Regions from separate parts of the Subtercola sp. YIM 133946 genome, predicted to be linked through region 2. Evidence: predicted binding sites of a transcription regulator. Region 2 holds the regulator's gene; the other holds the start of a gene.

Region 1 (10,881 bases), on a different contig from region 2:
CTGCCGGGCGCCCTCGACGGTGCGCGCCCCGAACACCACGAGGTCGTCGCGGTAGGGCAGGCCGGCGTCGGCGAGGGCACTCTTGTAGCCCTCGAGCCGGTTGGCGGTGGTCGGGATGCTGAGCGTGTCGCCGATGAACGCGATGCGCGTGTGGCCGTGCCGAATCAGGTGGGTGGTGGCGGCGTGGGCCCCACCGAGGTCGTCTTCGACGAAGCTGTCGACGGCGAGCTTGGTGGGAGCGCGGTCGACGAACACCACGGGGGTGTGGTCTGTCCAGCGCGACAGGTAGGCCTGGTTCTCAGAGATGGGCGCGACGATGAGGCCGCTGAGCTGAAACCGCAGCAGCGACTCGAGCACCGGCTCTTCGCGGCTCGGGTCGTTGCCGAGGCTCGTGACCGACACCGACATGTTCTGCTCGGCGGCGATCTCTTCGACGGCTCGGGCGATCGAGGAGAAGAACGGGTCGGCGATGTCGGGCACTGCGACGCCGATGACGGGCGCGCGGCCCGTGCGGAAGTTCTGCGCCAGCGTGTTCGGCACGTAGTTCAGCTGCTTCATCGCGGCGAGGATGCGCTCGCGGGTGGCCGGGGCGACGTGCGGATCGTCGTTGAACACCCGCGAGACGGTCTTCGCGCTCACCTTGGCGTGGGCCGCGACATCGTGCATCGTCGTCATTGCGTCACCTCGTTCTCACATCGCTGTCACACGCTCGAATGGCACCGGTGTCATGCTATCCGACCGCACCGGCCACCGGCTGCCCCTCTCCAGGGGTCAGCGCGCGGTGTACCCGCCGTCGATCGGCAGCGAGACGCCCGAGATCATGCCGGCGTCGTCGCTGAGCAAGAACGCGATCGGAGCCGCGATGTCGGCCTCCGTCGCCCACTTGCCGAGCGGCATGGCCTCGAGAAAGGGCCCCTCGATGTCGGGGCGGCCCCAGTACCAGGCCGACATGGGGGTCATCACGACGGTCGGGTTCACGCCGTTGACCCGGATGCCGTACTGGCCGAGCTCGAGAGCCGACACCCGCGTGATGTTGTCGAGCGCTGCCTTCGACGATCCGTACGAGATGTGGCCGGTCAGCGCCACCAGGCTGGCCTGGCTCGACACGTTCACGATCGAGCCGCCCTTGCCGAGGCGGATCATGGATGCCGCCGCGTACTTGATGACGAGCAGGCTGCCGCGCGCGTTGATGCGCATCACCTTGTCGAACACCTCGATGTTGGTCTCGGTGGGGCTGGCGATCTCGCCGCCCCAGCCGCCGCAGTTCACCACACCCCACAGGTCGAGGCCCTCGAGTGCGCCCTTGATGCTCTCTTCGCTGGTGAGGTCGAAGGGCAACGGCCGGGCGCCGGTCTCGGCCACGATGGGAGCCAGCGACTCGTCAGAGAGGCCGCTGGCGATGACGTCTGCGCCCTTCGCGACGAGGTGACGAACGGTTTCGCCGCCGATGCCGCCGCTGGCGCCGGTGACCAGAATGGTGCGGCCGTTGAAGTCGGTCATGGGGTGTGGTCTCTTCTCTTTCGACTCTGAAAATGGGGCGGCACGGGGCGGGCTGCGAAGGCCGCGGCGGTGCTGCATGCCAGTGTAACCACAATCCGGGCATCCTTGTCATCGGTGACATGAAATTTCGGCGAATTGCTTGACACCCGTGACATGGGGGGCTTAGCGTCTCTGCAGCGGTTGTTTTCGCATAGCTCCGAACCTGCTTCGATCGGTGCGAATCTGCCCAGAACTACAGGAATGCTTCACAGACGCAGCGATATTTCTCTCAGTCGGTGATGCACAGAACCCGATGGAGAAGCGATGTCTGACAGCACGCAGAGCCGTGAGAGCCTGGCCCAGCCGGCTGTCATGACCGCGAGCATTCAGGATCTCGCCGCTCGTGCCCGTGCCCTCGTCGTGCCGGGGGAGCGCCGCATTCTCGGGCTCACCGGCGCCCCCGGGGCGGGCAAGTCGACCGTGGCCGCAGCACTGCTCGACGCGCTCGGCACCGACGCGGTCATCGTCGGCATGGACGGGTTCCACCTCTCGAACCAGGAGCTGTCGCGGCTCGGTCGCGCCGACCGCAAGGGTGCGTCAGACACGTTCGACTCGTTCGGGTTCGCCGCGCTGCTCGAACGCCTGCGCACCGCCTCTGAGACGGTGTACGCGCCGGTCTTCAACCGCGGTCTCGAAGAATCGATCGGCAGCGCGGTTGCGGTCGACCCGTCGATTCCGCTCATCATCACCGAGGGCAACTACTTGCTCTCTGACGAACCGGGCTGGGCGCGGGCCGGGCGGGCCATCGACCAGATCTGGTACATCGATGTCGACCTCGACGAGCGCCGGCGCCGGCTGGTGCTGCGCCACGAATCGTTCGGTCGCTCTGTCGCCGCGGCCGAAGACTGGGTCGAGAACGTCGACCTGAAGAACGGCGCCGCCATCGAAGCGGCAAAGGGCCGCGCCGACCTCATCGTCGAACTGACCGAGGACTGACCGCCGCCCACACACTCTTCTCACCCGCACGGCACCACCCCAACGAAGGACAAGGAATGCGCACAGGACGATCTGTGGCGAACCAGCCACCGACAGACAGCAGCGGGAGCACCGCGGCAGACGTTATGGAGTACCACAATGACTAGCACCATCCCCATTCTCGAGGCGCGTGGCCTGACCCGCAGCTTCGGTGCCGTGCGGGCCCTCGACCACGTCGACTTCGACATCAACGCCGGTGAGGTCGTCGCCCTGATCGGCGACAACGGTGCGGGCAAGTCGACCCTCGTGAAGGCGCTCTCGGGCAATCTGGCGCTCGACTCGGGCGAGATCTACTACGCCGGCGGCCGGGTCGACCTGACGTCGACCACCGCGGCGAGCAAGCTCGGCATCGAGACGGTCTACCAAGACCTGGCACTGGCGCCGCACCTGAACCCGGCCCAGAACATGTTTCTCGGTCGTGAACTGCCGGCCCCGGGCATCCTGGGCAAGTTCGGCTTTCTCGACAACAAGACGATGCGCCTGCGCTCGAAGGCCGCGTTCAACGACCTCGGCGCGACAGTTCGCTCGCTGAGCGACCCGGTCGGCGGAATGTCGGGTGGCCAGCGCCAGGCGATCGCGATCGCCCGTGCCGTGGCCTGGGCGAAGGGCGTCATCTTTCTCGACGAGCCCACCGCCGCCCTCGGTGTCGTTCAGACCAAGAACGTTCTCGAGACCATCCGCCGCGTGCGCGACAAGGGTGTCGGCGTCGTCTTCATCAGCCACAACATGCCGAACGTCATGGAGGTCGCCGACCGGGTGCAGGTTCTGCGCCTCGGCCGCCGTATCGCGACGTTCGAAGCGAACAAAACGAACATGGAAGAACTGGTCGCCGCGATGACCGGCGCACTGGACGGAGCAGGAGCATGACCCAGACAGCCACCCCCACCGGGGTTCCGGTGGCGCCCAACGTCGACGACGGCAAGCCCAGGAACTTCCTCTCGCGGCTGACCGGCATCCAGTCGTTCCAGATCCTGCTGGTGCTCATCGTGATCTTCCTGATCTTCACGATTCTGGCGCCGACGATCTTTCCGCAGTGGACCAACATTCGTCAGATCGTGCAGAACGTCTCGATTCTCGCGGTGCTCGGCATCGGCATGACCTTCGTCATCATCACCTCGGGCATCGACCTGTCGGTCGGCTCGGTGCTGGTGTTCTCGGGGGTCGTCTCGGCCAAAGTGATGGTCGCCCTCGGCGGCCAGGGCTGGGGAACGGCCGTGATCGGCCTCATCGTCGCGATCGTCGTCGGCCTCGCCTGGGGCCTGCTGAACGGCTTTCTGATCGCCAAGGCGAAGGTGCCGCCCCTCATCGTCACACTGGGCACACTCGGCGCGGCGCTCGGCCTCGCCCAGGTGCTCACCGACGGCGTCGACATTCGCGACGTGCCCACCGTTCTGACCGACACCATCGGCTACGGCAACGTGTGGGGAACGACCATCCCGCTGATCTCGCTGCTCGCGCTGATCATCGTGATCATCTTCGCGGTGATTCTGCACAAGACGAAGTTCGGCCTCTACACCTTCGCCGTCGGCTCGAACGAAGAAGCGGCCCGCCGCGTCGGCGTGAAGGTCGACCGCCAGCTGATCTCCATCTACGCCCTGTCGGGTGCGCTCGCCGGCCTCGGCGGACTGCTCTCGCTCTCGCAGTACGGCACCACCGCCATCGCCGGGCAGTCGCAGACCAACCTGAACGTGATCGCGGCCGTCGTCATCGGTGGCACCAGCATCTTCGGTGGCGTCGGAACGATCTTCGGCACGATGGTCGGTCTGTTCATCCCCGCCGTTCTGCAGAACGGCTTCGTCATCATCGGCGTGCAGCCGTTCTGGCAGCAGGTCGCTGTCGGCGCCGTGCTGGTCGCCGCGGTGTACATCGACCAGCGACGGCGGGCCTCCGCGGCCCGTGGCGCCGGGTCGAAATCCAAGGTCTCTTTGAGCAGTCTCTGGTCGAAGAAGAAATGAAAATCACAGTCGCAACCCTGAACCAAGAGGAGCTTTAACAATGAAGTCAAAGAGACGCCTCGTCTCCCTAGTCGGTATCGGCGCCATCGCCGCACTCTCGCTCAGCGCGTGTGCGGGTGGCGGCTCGACGAGCAGCACCCCCGGCGCCTACAAACTGTCATTCGTGCAGGGCGTCGCCGGCGACGAGTTCTACATCACCATGCAGTGCGGCATCGAGGCCGAGGCCGCGAAGCTGGGCGTCACGGTGAACACCCAGGGCCCCGCCAAGTTCGACCCGACGCTGCAGAAACCCATCGTCGACTCGGTGGTCGCCTCGAAGCCCGACGCACTGCTGATCGCCCCGACCGACGTGACCGCCATGCAGGCGCCGCTGAACGCCGCGGCCCAGGCCGGCATCAAGGTCGTTCTGGTCGACACCTCGGTCGACGACCCGTCGTTCGCCACCGCCCAGATCTCCTCCGACAACAACGGCGGCGGCAAGGCCGGCTTCGACGCGATCAAGCAGCTGAACCCGAACGGCGGCAAGGTGCTGATCATGGCGACCGACCCCGGCATCTCGACGACGGATGCTCGGATCGCCGGCTTCGAAGATGCCGTCAAGGCCGACTCGTCGTTCGACTACCTCGGCGTGCAGTACAGCCACAACGACCCGGCCGAGGCAGCCAAGCTGATCACGGCCGCGCTGGCCAAAGACCCCGACATCGTGGGCGTCTTCGCGACCAACACGTTCGCCGCTGAAGGCACGGCCACCGGTGTGCGCCAGGCCGGCAAGCAGGACACGGTGAAGATCGCCGGCTTCGACGCGGGCCCCGCGCAGGTGAAAGACCTGCGCGACGGCACGATCGACGCCCTGGTCGCCCAGCAGCCGGCGCTGATCGGCGCCGACGGCGTCGATGCGGCTGTCGCCGCCCTCAAGGGCGAGACCGTCACGGCCAAGACCCAGACCGGGTTCCAGGTGTTGACGCTCGACAACATCGACACCACCGGCAAGGACTACGTCTACAAGTCGAGCTGCTAGCAGCCCGTAGAGACTCGGTGCGCCCGCGCACCGTACAGAGCCCACGGGTTCTCTCCCGAATCGTCTCGGGAGGGAACCCGTGTTCATTTCACCACCTTCAATTCGAGGAGCCCGCCCCATGGTCAAGCTGACCAACAGCACCCTGTCGTCGATCGGCCAGACGGTTCCGGTGCCGCACTACAACCGACGGAATGTGACGACCGGCATCGTGCACTTCGGGGTGGGCGCCTTCCACCGGTCGCACGAGGCGATGTTCATCGACCGGGTGCTCGCCGGCGGCCAGACCGCGGAGTGGGGCATCTGCGGCGTCGGTGTGCTGCCGTCGGACGCCGCCATGCGCGACGTCTTCGCCGCCCAAGACAATCTGTACACCCTGGTCGTGAAGCACCCCGACGGCCGGGCGGAGGCGCGGGTGATCGGCTCGATCACCCAGTACCTGTTCGCTCCCGACGACCCTGAGGCGGTCATCCGTACGCTCGCCGACCCGAACACGCGCATCGTCTCGCTGACGGTGACCGAGGGCGGCTACAACGTCAACGACGCCACCGGCGAGTTCGACGCCTCGAACCCGGCCGTGCAGCGCGACCTGGCCGCGGGGGCCGTGCCGGCAACGGTGTTCGGGCTGATCACCGAGGCGCTGCGCCGGCGCCGCGAGGCCGAGGTCGCTCCGTTCACAGTGATGTCGTGCGACAACATCCAGGGCAATGGCGTGGTCGCCCGCAAGGCGCTGACCTCGTTCGCCCTGCTCAAAGACGAAGACCTCGGCGAGTGGATCGATCGCAACGTGCGGTTTCCGAACTCGATGGTCGACCGCATCACGCCCGCCACGACCGACCAGTCGCGCGCCGAGGTCGCCTCGGTGTATGGCATCGACGACACCTGGCCCGTGGTGTCGGAGTCGTTCGAGCAGTGGGTGCTCGAAGACTCGTTCACGCTCGGCCGCCCCGCGCTCGAGTCGGTCGGCGTGCAGGTGGTCGACGACGTCGAGCCCTACGAACTCATGAAGCTGCGCCTGCTGAACGCCTCGCACCAGGCGATGAGCTACCTCGGCATTCTGGCCGGGTACACGTACGTGCACGAGGTGTGCCGCACGCCGCTGTTCAGCACCTTTCTGCTCTCGTACATGACGCAGGAGGCCTCGCCCACTCTGCAGCCGGTGCCGGGCATCGATCTCGACGACTATCGCCATGAGCTCATCGCGCGGTTCTCGAGCACGGCCATCGCCGACACGCTCGCCCGCCAGGTCGTCGACGGGTCGGAGCGCCTGCCGAAGTTCTTGCTGCCCGTCGTGCGCGACCAACTCGCCTCGGGCGGATCGATCGACCACGCCGCGCTTGTCATCGCCGCGTGGAGCGTCTACCTCGAGGGCAGTACCGAAGAGGGCCAGCCCATTCTCGTCACCGATGTACGCAAGAAGGTGCTGACCGAGGCGGTGGCGGCCGAGAAGGATGCTCCCGGGGCTCTTCTCGACGTGCGCGAGGTGTTCGGCGACCTCGGCGAGAACCCGCGATTCCGCGAGGCGTACCTGGCGGCCCGCAAGAGCATCCAGGTCGATGGATCGGTCGGGGCCATGCGCGCCCTGGCGCACGCGCAGCGCGTGTGAGCCGGCTCGCGCGGGCCCATCTGCCGCGCGCGTTCGCGGTCGACTGCGCCGTCGGCGGAAAAACCACTCGAACATACGTTCGAAGGTCTGTAGAGTGGAGGTATGACGCTCGCGTACCAGACCTCGCTGTTCGACGAGCCGGGGGCGGAGCCGCAGCTCGAGCCGCTCGGCCCGGCGGTGCGGCGCATCGACCTCGGCGCAGGCGCCTGGCTCGACGTGCGACCGGGCTGGGTGAGCAACTCCGACGAGCTGTTCGAGCGGCTGGCCCAGCGCGTGCCGTGGAAGGCCGACTCGCGCGAGATGTACGACCGGGTGGTGGCGGTGCCACGGCTCGTGTCGTGGTTCGGCCCGGAGTCGGGTCTGCCCGACCCCGTTCTCGACCTCGCGCAGCAGGCGCTGAACGACCACTACGGCCGCCCCAAAGACCAGGTCTTCGAGACTGCGGGGCTCTGCTTCTACCGAACCGGCGATGACAGCGTGGCGTGGCATGGCGACCGGGTGGGCCGGCTCATCGACCGCGACACGATGGTCGCCATCGTCTCGGTCGGCACGGAACGAACGCTGTCGATCAGGCCGAAGGGCGGGGGAGACGTGCGTCGCTTCGTCGTCGGGCACGGTGACCTCGTGGTGATGGGCGGCAGCTGCCAGCGCACGCACGAGCACGCCATCCTCAAGACGAAGCAGGCGGTCGGCCCCCGCATCAGCGTGCAGTTCCGGCCGTACTGGAAGCGGCTCGGGGCCTGAACGGCGCCGCCTGGGCGTCACGGGAGGAGGGTCACGCCGCGGGAGTGGCTGTGCAGCTGAGCGCGCAGGCGCACGCCGCGGCGATCGCAGGCCTCGGCCAGGGCGGTCGCCCAGGCTGCGTCGGCACCGCCGAGCGCGCCACCCCCTGGCCGCTCCCACACCGCGATGAGCTGGGTAGCGCCGCGGTCGGCCATGAGCCCCGCCATGAATGCGACCAGGGTGTCGGCGTCGCCCCGGCGCGGCTTCGGGGCCAGGTCGTCGCAGGGGAGCGCGATCGGCAGCTGGCGGTCGTGGGCGTCGAGCAGAAGGAGCCAGAGCTGGGTGCGGCAGGCCGTTCCGATGGCGCTCATCACCCGCTCCTCGATGTCGGCGTCGGTGCGCAGCGGGGGATGCAGCAGGTGGCTGCGTTCCTCGGGCGTCGGCGCTGGCGCTGATGAGTGTGCGGGTGCGGCGGGGGCCGGGTGGTCGGTTGTGAGAGTTGTCATGCCACGATCTTCGGCCACGGGCATCCGGCCGGCCGGCCGGGATGGCCCGACTGTGGAGAAGTGGGCGAAGCACACGGCTGGGGAGTACGCGCAGCGCAGCCCGGTGCGGCTAGAGCGCCTTGCGCATCTCCATCTCGCGCTGGTGGGGGTTCAGGATGTAGGGGAACAGCTTTCCCGTCGCCACGTAGCCCCGCCGTTCGTAGGCCGCGATCGCGCGGGCGTTCTGCGAGTGCACGCGCAGGGTGAGGGTGTCGGACTCGGTGCGGGCCCAGTCTTCGACACCGGCGAGCAGAGCATCCGTGACCCCGCGCGACACCCCGCGATAGGCGGGCGACACGTAGACGCCGACGAGCATCGGGCCGGCTGTGCGGTCGAGGTAGCCGCCCATCGTTCCGACCCAGCGGTCTTCGGCGGCGGGGTCGATGGCCACCAGGTTCGTTCCCGAGCCGGTTGTGCCACGCCGACCGCGCTCACGCCAGTAGAGTTCGCCGGCCAGCCGCGCCGACTCGAGGGTGTCGCCGAATGCGATGGGGGTGTCGGCGAGCATCTCGAGGCGCAGTGCCCGCACATCGAGCCAGTCCTCCTCGGTGGTGGAACGGATGACGATGCCTTCGAGACTCACTCTTCGAGCCTAGGGCGTGGTTCATTGCCACAATAGAGGGGTGAGCATCGAGATCGAGACCGTTCCCTGGAGCCACCCCGACGGCGCCCGCCTGCGCCAGGCGCAGCGAGACGAGCTCGACAATCGCTACGGTGCCGACACCGAGCCCGGCACCAAACCCTCGGCCGAAGACATCGAAGTGTTTCTGATCGCCAGGTCTGAGGCCGGCGAACCCGTGGGCTGTGGTGCACTTCGACTGCTCGGCGGCGGGGCGGCAGAGATCAAGCGGATGTTCGTCACACCGGGCGCTCGCGGAACGGGCGTCTCGACGCAGATCTTGCGCGCCCTCGAAGCCGAGGCGCGTGCGCGCGGGCTCGTGCTGCTGCGTCTCGAGACCGGACCAGCCCAGCCCGACGCCGTGCGCTTCTACGAACGGGAGCAGTACGTGCCGATTCCGTGCTTCGGCTACTACGCCGACTCGCCGCAGTCGCTCTGCTATGAACGGATGCTCGACCTCTAGCGCAGCCGGGCCGCTTCGGCTAATGTGAACAACGTACACATTCGCGCGCGGGGGAGTGGAGCCGAGAGGTTCCGCCGGGCATCCGCAGTGTCGGTGGCCGCCGCTAGCGTCGTACCCGTTCGCAGCCGAACGACGCACCGGAATAATGATCCCGGCGCGCAGCTTGAACTGTGAACCGGCACGACCGCACCCCTACTGCTTGCAACGACAGGAGACCCGGTGTCTGACGACACAGAGATCAGAATCGCCAGCTCCGCCCCGACCGAGGTCTTCGAGGGCGGCAGCACCGCCCCCGTGAGCACCGCCCCCATGAGCACCGCCTCCGCGAGCACCACCCCCGTGGGCACCACCGCACCGAACGCCGAAGACGAGCGCCTCGCCACACGCAACCGCCTGGTCATCGGCATCCTGCTGGTCAGCGCGTTCATCGTGATTCTCAACGAGACCATCATGAGCGTGGCGCTGCCGAAGCTCATGGTGAGCCTCGACATTCCGGCCGAGCAGGCCCAGTGGGTGACAACTGCCTTCATGCTCACGATGGCCGTCGTGATTCCCATCACCGGCTTCCTGCTGCAGCGCTTCAACACCAAACCGGTCTATATCGCGGCCATGTCGTTCTTCAGCGTGGGTACGCTGCTGGCCGCCACCGCGCCCGGCTTCGACATGCTCATCTTCGCCCGCGTCATCCAGGCCTGCGGCACCGCCATCATGATGCCGCTGCTGATGACGACGGTCATGACGCTCGTGCCGCCGGCGTCGCGCGGTCGCACCATGGGCAACATCTCGATCGTGATCTCGGTGGCACCCGCCATCGGCCCCACCATCTCTGGCCTCATTCTGAGCGTGCTCGACTGGCGCTGGATGTTCTGGCTGGTGCTGCCGATCGCCGTCGTCGCCCTGGTGCTGGGTGCGCTGCGCATCCCGAACGTGACGACGCCGCGCAAGGCTCCGTTCGACGTGCTCTCGGTCATCCTCTCGGCCTTCGGTTTCGGCGGCCTCGTCTACGGCCTGACGACCATCGGCGGAGGCGGCGTTCCGGTGGGGTGGATGCCCAGCTGGGGTCCGCTCGTGATCGGGCTCGTGGCGCTCGCCCTGTTCATCCTGCGGCAGCTGCAGTTGCAGCGCGGTGACAGAGCGCTGCTCGATCTGCGCACGTTCGCGTCGAAGAACTTCACCCTGTCGATCGTGATGTTCGCCATCAGCATGATGGCGCTGTTCGGCACGCTGATTCTGCTGCCGATCTACATGCAGAACGTGCTCGGGTTGAGCACCCTGCAGACGGGGCTGTTGCTGCTGCCGGGCGGGCTGGTGATGGGGGCGCTCGCGCCGCTGGTCGGCCGCATCTACGACAAGCGAGGGCCGAACATCCTGCTGGTTCCCGGCTCGATCATCGTGAGTGCCGTTCTCTGGACCCTGACGATGGTGACCTCGACCACGCCGG
Region 2 (10,881 bases):
ACGAAGTTCGACGCGCTCGGGTACGGGTGATAGCCGAGTTCGCGCAGCGTCACCTCGATGCGGTCGCGCTGCGTCTTGATGTCGTCGACCATGGCGAGCATCTCGGGCGCGTGGGCGAGAGCCGCGACGGCGGCTGCCTGAGTGAGTGACGAGAGATGGTACGGCAGGCGAACGAGCCGCAGGGCGTCGCTGACGGCGGGGTCTGCCGCGAGGTAGCCCAGCCGCGCACCGGCGAAGGCGAACGCCTTGCTCATGGTGCGCGTGACGATGAGGCGCTCACGACCCTCGAGCAGCGACAAGGCGGTCGGCTCGTCGGCGTGACCGAACTCGGCGTAGGCCTCGTCGACGACCACGATGCCCGGCGTGGCGTCGTAGGCGGCGGCGATGGTCTCGAGCGACAGTGCGGTGCCGGTGGGGTTGTTGGGCGAACAGAAGAACACGAGGTCGGGGTTCGTGCGTTCGACCCAGTCGACGGCCGTCGCCGGCGAGATCTCGTATTCGGCGTCGCGAACGCCCGGAATCCACTCGGTGCCGGTGCCGGCCGCGATGATCGGGTGCATCGAATACGTGGGCGGAAAGCCAAGCACCGAACGGCCCGGCCCGCCGAAGGCCTGAAGGATCTGCTGCAGGATCTCGTTCGATCCGTTGGCCGCCCAGAGGTTGTCGCGGGTGAGACCGCCGCCCAGGTAGCCGGCGAGACTGTCGCGCAGGGCCAGGAACTCGCGGTCGGGGTACCGGTTCACCGAGAGCAGTTCGCGGGCGAGAGCTTCGATGATCGAGCGGGCGACGTCTTCGGGGATGGGGTGTGTGTTCTCGTTGACGTTGAGCTGAACGGCGACCTTCAGTTCGGGAGCACCATACGGGTGCAGGCCACGAAGATCGTCGCGGATGGGCAGATCGGCTAGGGAACTCACCCAGTCAATGGTAGTGCGCCCGCGCTTGCTACTTGGCGTACTGCGGCGGCAGGGCCAGGCGCTGGCCCGAGTGCACGTCAGACGACTGCAGCTGGTTGAGGTTGACGATGTCGGCGATGACATCGCGCGGGTCGGCCGAGGGGTCGAGAGTCTGGGCGATGCCCCAGAGGCTTTCGCCGGGCTGCACGGTGACATAGCTGTAGGTGACCGCGGTGCCCTCGCCCGTTGCCATGGCCTGCGAACCGCCCAGGATCGCGAACGCCACGAGGGCGGCGATGAGCGGCAGCGAGACGAGCGTCGCGAGTACGAGGCGCCCACGACGCGTGAGGCGCAGGCGAACCGATGGAGCAGTCATTTCTAGTGCAGTCATGATGTGGCCCTCTCAGGGATTTCGTACCAGGCGCTCGGCCGGGAGCGCCTGGTACGAAGCTGTGTTCCGAATATATCTTCGAACGTTCGAATGTACAAGTCGAATATGCAGACGATTATGACGACACACTCGAACATGTGTTTGTTCTTCTTGCTGTGTTCGATACAGTTTCGATAGTCGACATCGAACCGAACCGGCCACTGATGACAGTGAACAGCAAGCCACTGACATCGGGTCGAAACCCCAGCGAAAGCGAGAGACACCGTGCCCAGTGAGCGTGGCGGAACAAGGCGACGCAAGTCGTTGAGCGAGAAGCAGCTGGCGATTCTCGAGGTGATCTCTGAGGCGGTGAATCAGCAGGGGTATCCGCCGAGCATGCGCGAGATCGGCGACGCGGTCGGCCTCGCCTCGCTGTCGAGCGTCACCCACCAGCTGAACCAGCTCGAACTGAGCGGCTACCTGCGCCGCGACCCGAATCGGCCCCGGGCTCTCGAAGTGCTCATCGACATTCCGAAGAGCGACTCGGTCAACACCGACTCACCGACACCCCACGGCGACGTCGCCCTGGTACCCCTGGTCGGCCGTATCGCCGCCGGTATTCCGATCACGGCCGAGCAGCAGGTCGAAGAGGTGTTCCCTCTCCCCCGGCAACTGGTCGGCAAGGGCGAGCTGTTCATGCTCAAGGTCGTCGGCGAGTCGATGATCGACGCCGCCATCTGCGACGGCGACTGGGTCGTGGTTCGAACGCAGCACACGGCCGAGAACGGCGACATCGTGGCGGCCATGCTCGACGACGAGGCGACCGTCAAGGTGTTCCGGCAGCGCGACGGCCACACATGGCTGCTGCCGCGCAACTCGAACTTCGAGCCCATCCTCGGCGACTACGCCACGGTGCTGGGCAAGGTCGTGGCGGTGCTGCGCTCGGTGTGACGCCCAGGTGGCCGGGCGACCCGCGTCGCGGGTAGGCGGCGCCGGGCATCCACTCGGTGTAGATGGGCGCCGCCGGGCATCCACTCGGTGTAAATGGGCGCCGCCGGGCACCCACTCGGTCAGTGGGCGGTGTACTCCACGAGCTGTGCCTCGAACTCGGCGTTGACGAGGGCGCGCACGCGCGTGCCGCCCTCCTCGTAGTCGGTGCTCAGCACGGTGCTGTGCTGGTGCATCTGCGAGACGAGGTCGCCACGGTCGTAGGGCACGAGCACGTCGACCTCGATCGACGGTGTGGGCAGCATGTGGTCGAGTGTCTCGAGAAGTTCGTCGATGCCCTCGCCCGTGCGCGCCGAGACGAACACCGAGTTCGGCTCGAGGCCGCGCAGCACGATGCGGTCGTTCTCGGTCACCAGGTCGGCCTTGTTGAAGACGACGAGTTCGGGGATGCCCCGAGCCCCCGCCTCACCGATGACCTCGCGCACCGTGGTGAGCTGGCTCGCCGGGTCGGGGTGCGAGGCGTCGACGACGTGCACGATGACGTCGGCGTCGGCGACCTCTTCGAGCGTCGACCGGAACGCCTCGACGAGCTGCGTCGGCAGGCTGCGCACGAACCCGACGGTGTCGACAAGGGTGAACTCACGGCCGTCAGAGGTCTGCGTGCGGCGCACGGTCGCGTCGAGTGTCGCGAACAACGCATTCTCGACGAGCAGCCCGGCCCCGGTGATGCGGTTCAGCAGCGACGACTTGCCGGCGTTCGTGTAGCCCGCGATCGCCACCGAGGGCACGGTGTTGCGCTTGCGGTTGGCACGCTTGGCGTCGCGGGCCGGCTTCATCGCCGCGATCTGCTTGCGCAGCCGGGCCATGCGGGTGTGGATGCGCCGACGATCGAGCTCGATCTTGGTCTCACCGGGGCCACGCGAGCCCATGCCCGCTCCGGCGCCACCCACCTGGCCACCGGCCTGGCGCGACATCGAGTCACCCCAGCCGCGGAGTCGCGGCAGCAGGTACTCGAGCTGTGCCAGTTCGACCTGCGCCTTGCCCTCGCGGCTCTTGGCGTGCTGGCTGAAGATGTCGAGAATGACGGCCGTGCGGTCGATGACCTTGACCTTCACCACATCTTCGAGCGCACGCCGCTGACTCGGGGCGAGCTCGCTGTCGGCGATCACGGTGTCGGCGCCGAGCGCCTTCACGATGCCGGCCAGCTCTGCGGCCTTGCCCTTGCCGAAGTAGGTGCTCGGGTCGGGGGTGGCGCGGCGCTGCATGAGCCCGTCGAGCACGACCGCTCCGGCCGTCTCGGCGAGGGCGGCGAGCTCGTGCAGGGAGTTCTCGGCGTCAGCCAGGTTGCCCTGGGTGTAGACGCCGATCAGCACGACGTTCTCCAGTCGCAGCTGGCGGTACTCGACCTCGGTGACGTCTTCGAGCTCGGTCGAGAGACCCGCCACCCGGCGCAGGGCCTGGCGATCGGCGAGGTCGAACTGGTCTCCGTCGTGGTTCTGGCCCTGCCGAGCATCCACTGTGTTGCGGCCGACCGCCTGTGCGGCGCCGGAGGAGAACAGGGCGTAACCGGAGGAGCGTGCCTCGGCGCGCGCAAGGATGCGGTCGACAGAAGTGGTGGGTGTCGACTCGTCGGTCGAAAGTGAATCGTGTTCAGACATTTAGGTAAAGACTAACCCTCTCATTTGCTACATTCCCTCTATGGCTTCCGACAATGGGCACTACTTTTCAGCGCGTCCATCAACGGAACTCCGGCTCAAAGAGATACCGGTGACCATCGCGGGCAGATCGTTCCAGGCGACGACCGCGGGCGGCGTGTTCAGCCCTGACCGGGTGGATGCCGGAACCCAGGTGTTGCTGTCGAACACCCCTGCGCCGCCGCCCGGGGGCAATCTGCTCGATGTGGGCTGCGGCTGGGGACCCATCTCGCTCGCTCTCGCTCTGTTGTCACCCCACGCCACCGTGTGGGCTGTCGACGTCAACGAACGTGCTCTCGATCTGGTGCGGGCCAATGCCGCCAAGCTCGGCCTCGACAATGTCAACGCGGTTCTGCCGTCAGATGTTCCCGACGACATACTGTTCATGACCATCTGGTCGAACCCGCCGATCAGGGTCGGCAAAGACGAGCTGCACAATCTGCTGCTGACATGGTTGCCGCGACTCGACCCCGGCTCTGACGCGTGGCTCGTGGTGCAGCGCAACCTCGGTTCAGACTCGCTGCACCGCTGGCTCGAGGGGGCGCTGCCGAGTGGGTTCAGCGTGTCGCGGTCGGCGACGAGCAAGGGGTATCGGGTGCTGCGGGCGCGGCTGCGGGGCTGAGGTGCACGCGGTTGAACTCCGCGCGGCCGAGCTCGACGCGGCTGAGCTTCGGGTTCGGACGGGGCGCGGCTGAGCTCCGGGTTCAGACGAGGCCGGGCTGAGCTTCGAGCAGAACGAGCAGACTGAGCCGACTGAGTAGCAACGTCAGGTGAGCGTGACGTCGCCCTCGAAGACGAGCTCGGCGGGGCCCGACAGCGCCACGTGCTCGCCGTCTTCTGTCGCATACATGCGCACGCCGACGGCGCCGCCCGGCACCTCGACGCGCCACTGATTCGGAGCACCGGCACCGGCCCAGTACCGGATGGCCAGCGCGGCCGCGGCCGCACCCGTGCCGCACGACAGGGTCTCACCGCTACCGCGCTCGTGCACGCGCATGCGGATGTGCCCGACGCCGTTTCGCACGAGCGGCTCGAGCGGCACCACGAACTCCACGTTCGCGCCGTCGGCCGGTGCGGGGTCGAGGTGTGGAATGAAGCTGAGGTCGGCAGACTCGAGTTCGTCTTCGTCGGCAAGCGCGACGACGACGTGCGGATTGCCCACGTTCACGCCGAGACCGGGGCGGGCGACCTGCAGGTTCTTCGCGCGCACCAGCGGCTCGCCGCCCTCAAGGCGCCAACGACCCAGGTCGGCCTGGAAACCGGTGAGGTTGCGCTGCACGTCGATGACGCCCGCACGGGTTGCGACGACGAAGGTGTCGCCCTGAACGAGCTCGGCGAGACCGTTCTCGATGAGGTACTTCACGAACACCCGGATGCCGTTGCCGCACATCTCGGCCGGTGAACCGTCGGCGTTGTGGTAGTCCATGAACCACTCGGCGGCCGGATCTTCGGCGAGCGAAGCGGCACCCTCGGGCAGGTTGGCCGACTTCACCGCACGGATGAGCCCGTTGGCTCCGATACCGAAGTTACGGTCGCAGAGCGAGGCGATCTGCTCGGGGGTGAGCGAGACCAGCCCGTCGGGGTCGGCGAACAGAACGAAGTCGTTGCCGGTGCCCTGGCCCTTGGTGAAGTGCAGATCGATCGCCATGGTTCAAGCCTAGGGGCTCGGCGGTGGGGGTACTGCGGCGTGGAAGGCGGCGAGGGCGGTGTCGGCCAGGTGCGGGCCGGCCGCGGGCATCCACTGCGCGTCTCGGTAGCGCCGGAACCAGCTCACCTGACGCCGGGCGTACCGACGGGTGAGGGCCTGTGCCTCGGCGACGGCCTCGGCCTGGGTGGCGGTGCCGTGCACCTGCGCCAGGGCCTGTGCGTACCCGATGGCGCGGCGAGCGGTGACTCCGTGTTCGAGCCCGAGCGGCACGAGGCCCTCCACCTCGGCCACGAGGCCTGCCGACCACATGCGCTCGACGCGGGCGTCGAGCCGTTCGACGAGCAGGTCGCGTGGGTGCTCGAGCGCGATGATGGTCGACGGGCGCCACGGCGCCGGTTTGTCGGGCAACTGTCCGCTGAGGGGCACACCAGTGAGTTCGATCACCTCGAGCGCCCGTACGATTCGTCGGCCGTTGTGCGCACCGATGGCCGCGGCCGAGGTCGGATCGGCCTCGGCGAGCCGTCGGTAGAGCATGCCGACTCCGAGACGTTCGAGCTCGTCTTCGAGCGCCTGACGAACCGCCGCATCGCGAACCGGAAACCGGAAGTCGAAGATGACAGAACTGATGTAGAGCCCAGAGCCGCCCACCAGAATCGGCACCGCGCCCCGGCCGATGATGTCGTCGATGGCGGCCCGGGCCTCGACCTGGTAGGCCGCGACCGAACCCTCGTCGCTCGGGTCGAGAACGTCGAGCAGATGGTGCGGGATGCCGCGCCGCTCGTCTGGCGCCAGCTTCGCCGTTCCGATGTCCATGCCGCGGTAGAGCTGCATGGCGTCGGCGTTCACGATCTCGGCGGGCCGGCCCTCGGCGGCCAGGCGTTCGGCGAGATCGAGCGACAGGTCGGACTTGCCGGTGCCGGTGGCCCCGACGATGGTGAGGATGCCCGCGTCAGAAGCGGAGCGTCGCATGGGGTCGGGCGACACCGGCTCGTGCGACACCGGCCCGGCCGACGCTATCTCGAGTGCTGCCGGCTCAGGCGACACGTGCTCAGGTGACGCCGGATCGGACGACACCGGATCGCGCGTCACTGACTCAGGCGGAGACGACGCGCAGCGACGGCAGGCCGAGGTTCACCGGGCCCACGGCGGATCCCGACGCCGAGCCGCTCGTCGTGGGCACCGCACAGGAGTCGCTCTGCTCGCGTTCCCACGCATCGCCGGCCCGCGTGCGCCGCACGCTGAACGTGCCGGTGGCGTCGGCGATGAGGTAGTACGGCTTGGCGCTGGTGACCACGACAGAGACGATGTCGCCTGGGCGGGGCGGGGTTTCGCCGTCGGGAACCTCGAAGTGCACCAGCCGGCTGTCTTCGGCCCGGCCGCTCAGGCGCTTCGTGTCGGCGTCTTTCCGGCCCTCACCATTGGCGACCAGCAGCTCGACCTGGCGGCCGACGATCTTCTCGTTCTCCTCCCAGGCGATGCGGTCTTGCAGAGCGACGAGACGTTCGTACCGCTCTTGCACGACCTCCTTCGGAACCTGGTCGGCCATCGTCGCGGCCGGCGTGCCGGGGCGGATCGAGTACTGGAAGGTGAAGGCCGTGGCGAACCGTGCCTGCTCGACCACCCGCAACGTCTCCTGGAAGTCTTCTTCAGTCTCGCCGGGGAAACCCACGATGATGTCGGTGCTGATGGCGGCGTGCGGCATGCGTGCTCGCACTCGGTCGAGGATGCCGAGGAACTTCTCTGACCGGTAGGAGCGCTTCATCGCCCGAAGGATGCGGTCGGAGCCCGATTGCAGCGGCATGTGCAGCTGCGGCATCACCGAGGGGGTCTCGGCCATGGCGTCGATCACGTCATCGGTGAAGGCCGCGGGGTGGGGGCTGGTGAAGCGGATGCGCTCCAGGCCCTCGATCTGGCCGGCAGAGCGCAGCAGCTTGCTGAAGGCCTGGCGGTCGCCGAACTCGACCCCATAGGAGTTGACGTTCTGGCCGAGCAGTGTGACCTCGATGGCGCCGTCGTCGACGAGCGTCTGGATCTCACGCAGAACCTCGCCCGGGCGGCGGTCTTTCTCCTTGCCGCGCAGGGCGGGCACGATGCAGAACGTGCAGGTGTTGTTGCAGCCGACAGAGATCGACACCCAGCCGGCGTAGCTCGAATCGCGCTTGGTCGGCAGCGTTGAGGGAAACGTTTCGAGCGAATCGAGGATCTCGAGCTGGGCCTCGCCGTTGTGCCGTGCGCGTTCGAGCAGGCTGGGCAACGCACCCATGTTGTGGGTGCCGAACACCACGTCGACCCACGGCGCCTTCGACAGGATGACCGACTTGTCTTTCTGGGCCAGGCAGCCGCCCACGGCGATCTGCATGCCCTCGTGGCGCTTCTTCACCGAACCGAGGTAGCCGAGGTTGCCGTACAGCTTGTTGTCGGCGTTCTCGCGCACCGCACAGGTGTTGATGACGACCACGTCGGGCTCGCCCGACTCGTCACGCACGTACCCGGCGGCCTCGAGCGAGCCGCTCAGGCGTTCGGAGTCGTGCACGTTCATCTGGCAGCCGTAGGTGCGCACCTCGTACGTTCGCACGCGGCCGGACTCTTCGCGTGCAGCCGGCGAGGGGGCGATGATGGTGGGCGCCTCGACAGAGATGGGTACGGCTTCAGCGCCGGTGCGGCGGGTGCCGGCCGTCAGCACACCCGAACCCAACGAACCCACACCCAGGTGAGTCGTGCTGCTCGCGGTGCTGCCCGTGCGTGTGCTGATGCTGCTCATAGTGGCTCTAGTCTACGGTCGGCCCGCTGCTGGAGTGCCGTACGACCGCGATCGGCCGCCGTGGTGGTTGCGACTGGCCGTCGTGGCGATTGTCAGGTAGACGGCAGCGGAACCGCACCGGCCGCTGCCGGCCGGCCCGCTGCGGAGGCTCAGCGGAAGCGAACGCCGCGGGGCTGGGGGGTGAGGGCCGTCGTGACGGCGGTGCGGATGACGCCCGACGGGTAGCCCTTTCGCATCAGGAACGACGTGAGACGGCGCTCCGCTGTCTCGGCATCGAGCCGGGCGAGAGAGGGTGCCCGCTTCTCTGCCAGCTCGATGGCGCGCTGCAGCTCATCGTCGTCGTCGAGCGACTCGAGCGCCGCACTGATGATCTCGGGCTGGATGTGCCGGGTCGCGAGCTCGTACTTGAGTTGCGACCGGCCGAGGCCCTTGCGACGGTGCAGCGACTCGACGAGCGTCTCGGCGAGGTCGTAGTCGTCGACATAGCGGTTCTCGCGGTAGCGGTCGAGGAAGATCTCGAATTCGCTCTCGTCGACACCGTTCGCCGCGAGCAGCCGAGTCACCTCCCACTCGGAGAGCGACTTGCGGGCGAGCGCGCGCACCACGATGTTCTCAAGGTGCGCCGCGCGCTCGCCTTCGGTCATGGGCGGGTCACCGCCGAGATCATCGATGTCATCGTCGACCTCGACATGATCGATACCGGCCCGATTCGAGGCTCGATCGATACCCGCCCGATTCGAGGCTCGATCGATCCCGGCCCGATTCGAGGCTCGATCGGCAACGAGACGACTCAAATCGACACCATCGGCGCCGCCGGCCGGCGTGGTGGCACCCACCACGCCGGGAAGGTACGTGACCTTCGCCGTCATGGCCTACGCCCCTTTTCGTGCGGCGATCTTCGGGGCCAGCGCTTCGACAGTGCCACCCATCTCGGCTGCAGCCAGCTTCGGGGCGTTCGGGTCTTCGAGCAGGCCGAGCTTCGTCTTGATCTTGTTCTCGATCTCGACGGCGACCTCGGGGTTGTCTTTCAGGAACCGGCGCGAGTTCTCCTTACCCTGGCCGAGCTGTTCGCCGTCGTAGGTGTACCAGGCGCCCGACTTGCGCACGATCTCGTGCTCGACGCCGAAGTCGATGAGGCTGCCCTCGCGCGAGATGCCGATGCCGTAGATGATGTCGAACTCGGCCTGCTTGAAGGGCGGCGCCATCTTGTTCTTGACGACCTTGACGCGGGTGCGGTTACCCACGGCCTCGGTGCCCTCTTTCAGGGTCTCGATGCGGCGGATGTCGAGGCGCACCGATGCGTAGAACTTCAGCGCCTTGCCACCGGCGGTGGTCTCGGGGCTGCCGAAGAACACACCGATCTTCTCGCGCAGCTGGTTGATGAAGATCATCGTGGTGTTGGTCTGGTTGAGACCACCGGTCAGCTTGCGCAGCGCCTGCGACATCAGGCGGGCCTGCAGGCCGACGTGGGAGTCACCCATCTCGCCCTCGATCTCGGCGCGGGGTACGAGCGCGGCCACCGAGTCGATGACGATGAGGTCGATGGAGCCCGAGCGCACCAGCATGTCGGCGATCTCGAGCGCCTGCTCACCGGTGTCGGGCTGCGACACGAGCAGCGAGTCGATGTCGACGCCGAGCTTCTTTGCGTACTCGGGGTCGAGCGCGTGCTCAGCGTCGATGAAGGCGGCGATGCCACCGTTTCGCTGGGCGTTGGCGATGGCGTGCAGGGTGAGCGTGGTCTTACCCGACGACTCAGGGCCGTAGATCTCGACGATGCGGCCCCGGGGAAGCCCGCCGATGCCGAGCGCCACGTCGAGGGCGATCGAGCCGGTCGAGATGGTTTCGACGGGCGCGCGCTCGTCGCTGCCGAGGCGCATCACCGAACCCTTGCCGAACTGGCGGTCGATCTGGGCGAGAGCTGTTTCGAGAGCCTTCTCACGAGTAGCGTCTGAGGGCATTGCTGGTCTCCTTCAATCAGGTGCTCGCCTTGGTTCGAAGAGGCTGTCAGCCCTCGTCGACCCTGCGCCGCGGTTCGGTGCGCCTATAGGCTGTCGCGCCTGCCCTCGAGTCACGCCACGGGTTCGTGGTCATGTCTCGATGCGGCTGACGACAAGGCATATTCGCTTTGTGTTTCTTACCCTCACCACGATAGGAATCACCACCGACACTGCTGCCGACGGGCATCCATTCTGTGGAGAACGCACGAAAAACTCTGCTGTGGAGCACACTAGCAAGACCCGAACATACATTCGAGAGAAACGTGCGGCGTGTCGCCCGATTCGAAGATAAAGACGAAGAGGGGCGCCGCTACTGCCGGGGCTGCGGCAGCCCGACGCCGTACCAGCGACTCTGCGGCACGTCGGCCGCACGACACAGCGCGAGCCAGACACCGCGGATGTCTTCACCGGCCGCGAGGGCCTGTTCGGCGGTGTGGCCCGAGAACTCGTCGAGAACGAGGTCGCCGGTCACCACCCGCCCGTACGAGGGGCCGAACTCATCGGCCACGGCCTGACGGAATTCACTGAGGCGCACGGATGCAGCAGAACCTAACTGTGTGAAAGACGTAT

Evidence for each region. The regulator LexA, encoded in region 2, represses DNA repair genes until DNA is damaged. The targets are predictions, from matches to a motif close to TCGAACANNTGTTCGA.
Region 1: the regulator LexA is predicted to act here: its motif matches at 7,158-7,173, upstream of V3W46_RS03735 (alpha-ketoglutarate-dependent dioxygenase AlkB).

Annotation. Positions count from the first base shown of each region.
Region 1 is NZ_JAZHPE010000013.1:109,125-120,005, reverse strand. It holds gene V3W46_RS03770 (LacI family DNA-binding transcriptional regulator) at 1-675, opposite strand, end outside; gene V3W46_RS03765 (SDR family oxidoreductase) at 772-1,500, opposite strand; gene V3W46_RS03760 (nucleoside/nucleotide kinase family protein) at 1,804-2,475, shown strand; gene V3W46_RS03755 (ATP-binding cassette domain-containing protein) at 2,614-3,381, shown strand; gene V3W46_RS03750 (ABC transporter permease) at 3,378-4,469, shown strand; gene V3W46_RS03745 (ABC transporter substrate-binding protein) at 4,510-5,487, shown strand; gene V3W46_RS03740 (mannitol dehydrogenase family protein) at 5,606-7,090, shown strand; gene V3W46_RS03735 (alpha-ketoglutarate-dependent dioxygenase AlkB) at 7,193-7,834, shown strand; gene V3W46_RS03730 (hypothetical protein) at 7,852-8,319, opposite strand; gene V3W46_RS03725 (GNAT family N-acetyltransferase) at 8,429-8,941, opposite strand; gene V3W46_RS03720 (GNAT family N-acetyltransferase) at 8,982-9,440, shown strand; gene V3W46_RS03715 (MDR family MFS transporter) at 9,750-10,881, shown strand, end outside.
Region 2 is NZ_JAZHPE010000015.1:19,193-30,073, forward strand. It holds gene V3W46_RS04670 (histidinol-phosphate transaminase) at 1-914, opposite strand, end outside; gene V3W46_RS04675 (LysM peptidoglycan-binding domain-containing protein) at 943-1,269, opposite strand; gene lexA (transcriptional repressor LexA) at 1,549-2,214, shown strand; gene hflX (GTPase HflX) at 2,334-3,869, opposite strand; gene V3W46_RS04690 (class I SAM-dependent methyltransferase) at 3,910-4,527, shown strand; gene dapF (diaminopimelate epimerase) at 4,672-5,553, opposite strand; gene miaA (tRNA (adenosine(37)-N6)-dimethylallyltransferase MiaA) at 5,563-6,522, opposite strand; gene miaB (tRNA (N6-isopentenyl adenosine(37)-C2)-methylthiotransferase MiaB) at 6,647-8,314, opposite strand; gene V3W46_RS04710 (regulatory protein RecX) at 8,464-9,183, opposite strand; gene recA (recombinase RecA) at 9,187-10,272, opposite strand; gene V3W46_RS04720 (DUF3046 domain-containing protein) at 10,622-10,846, opposite strand.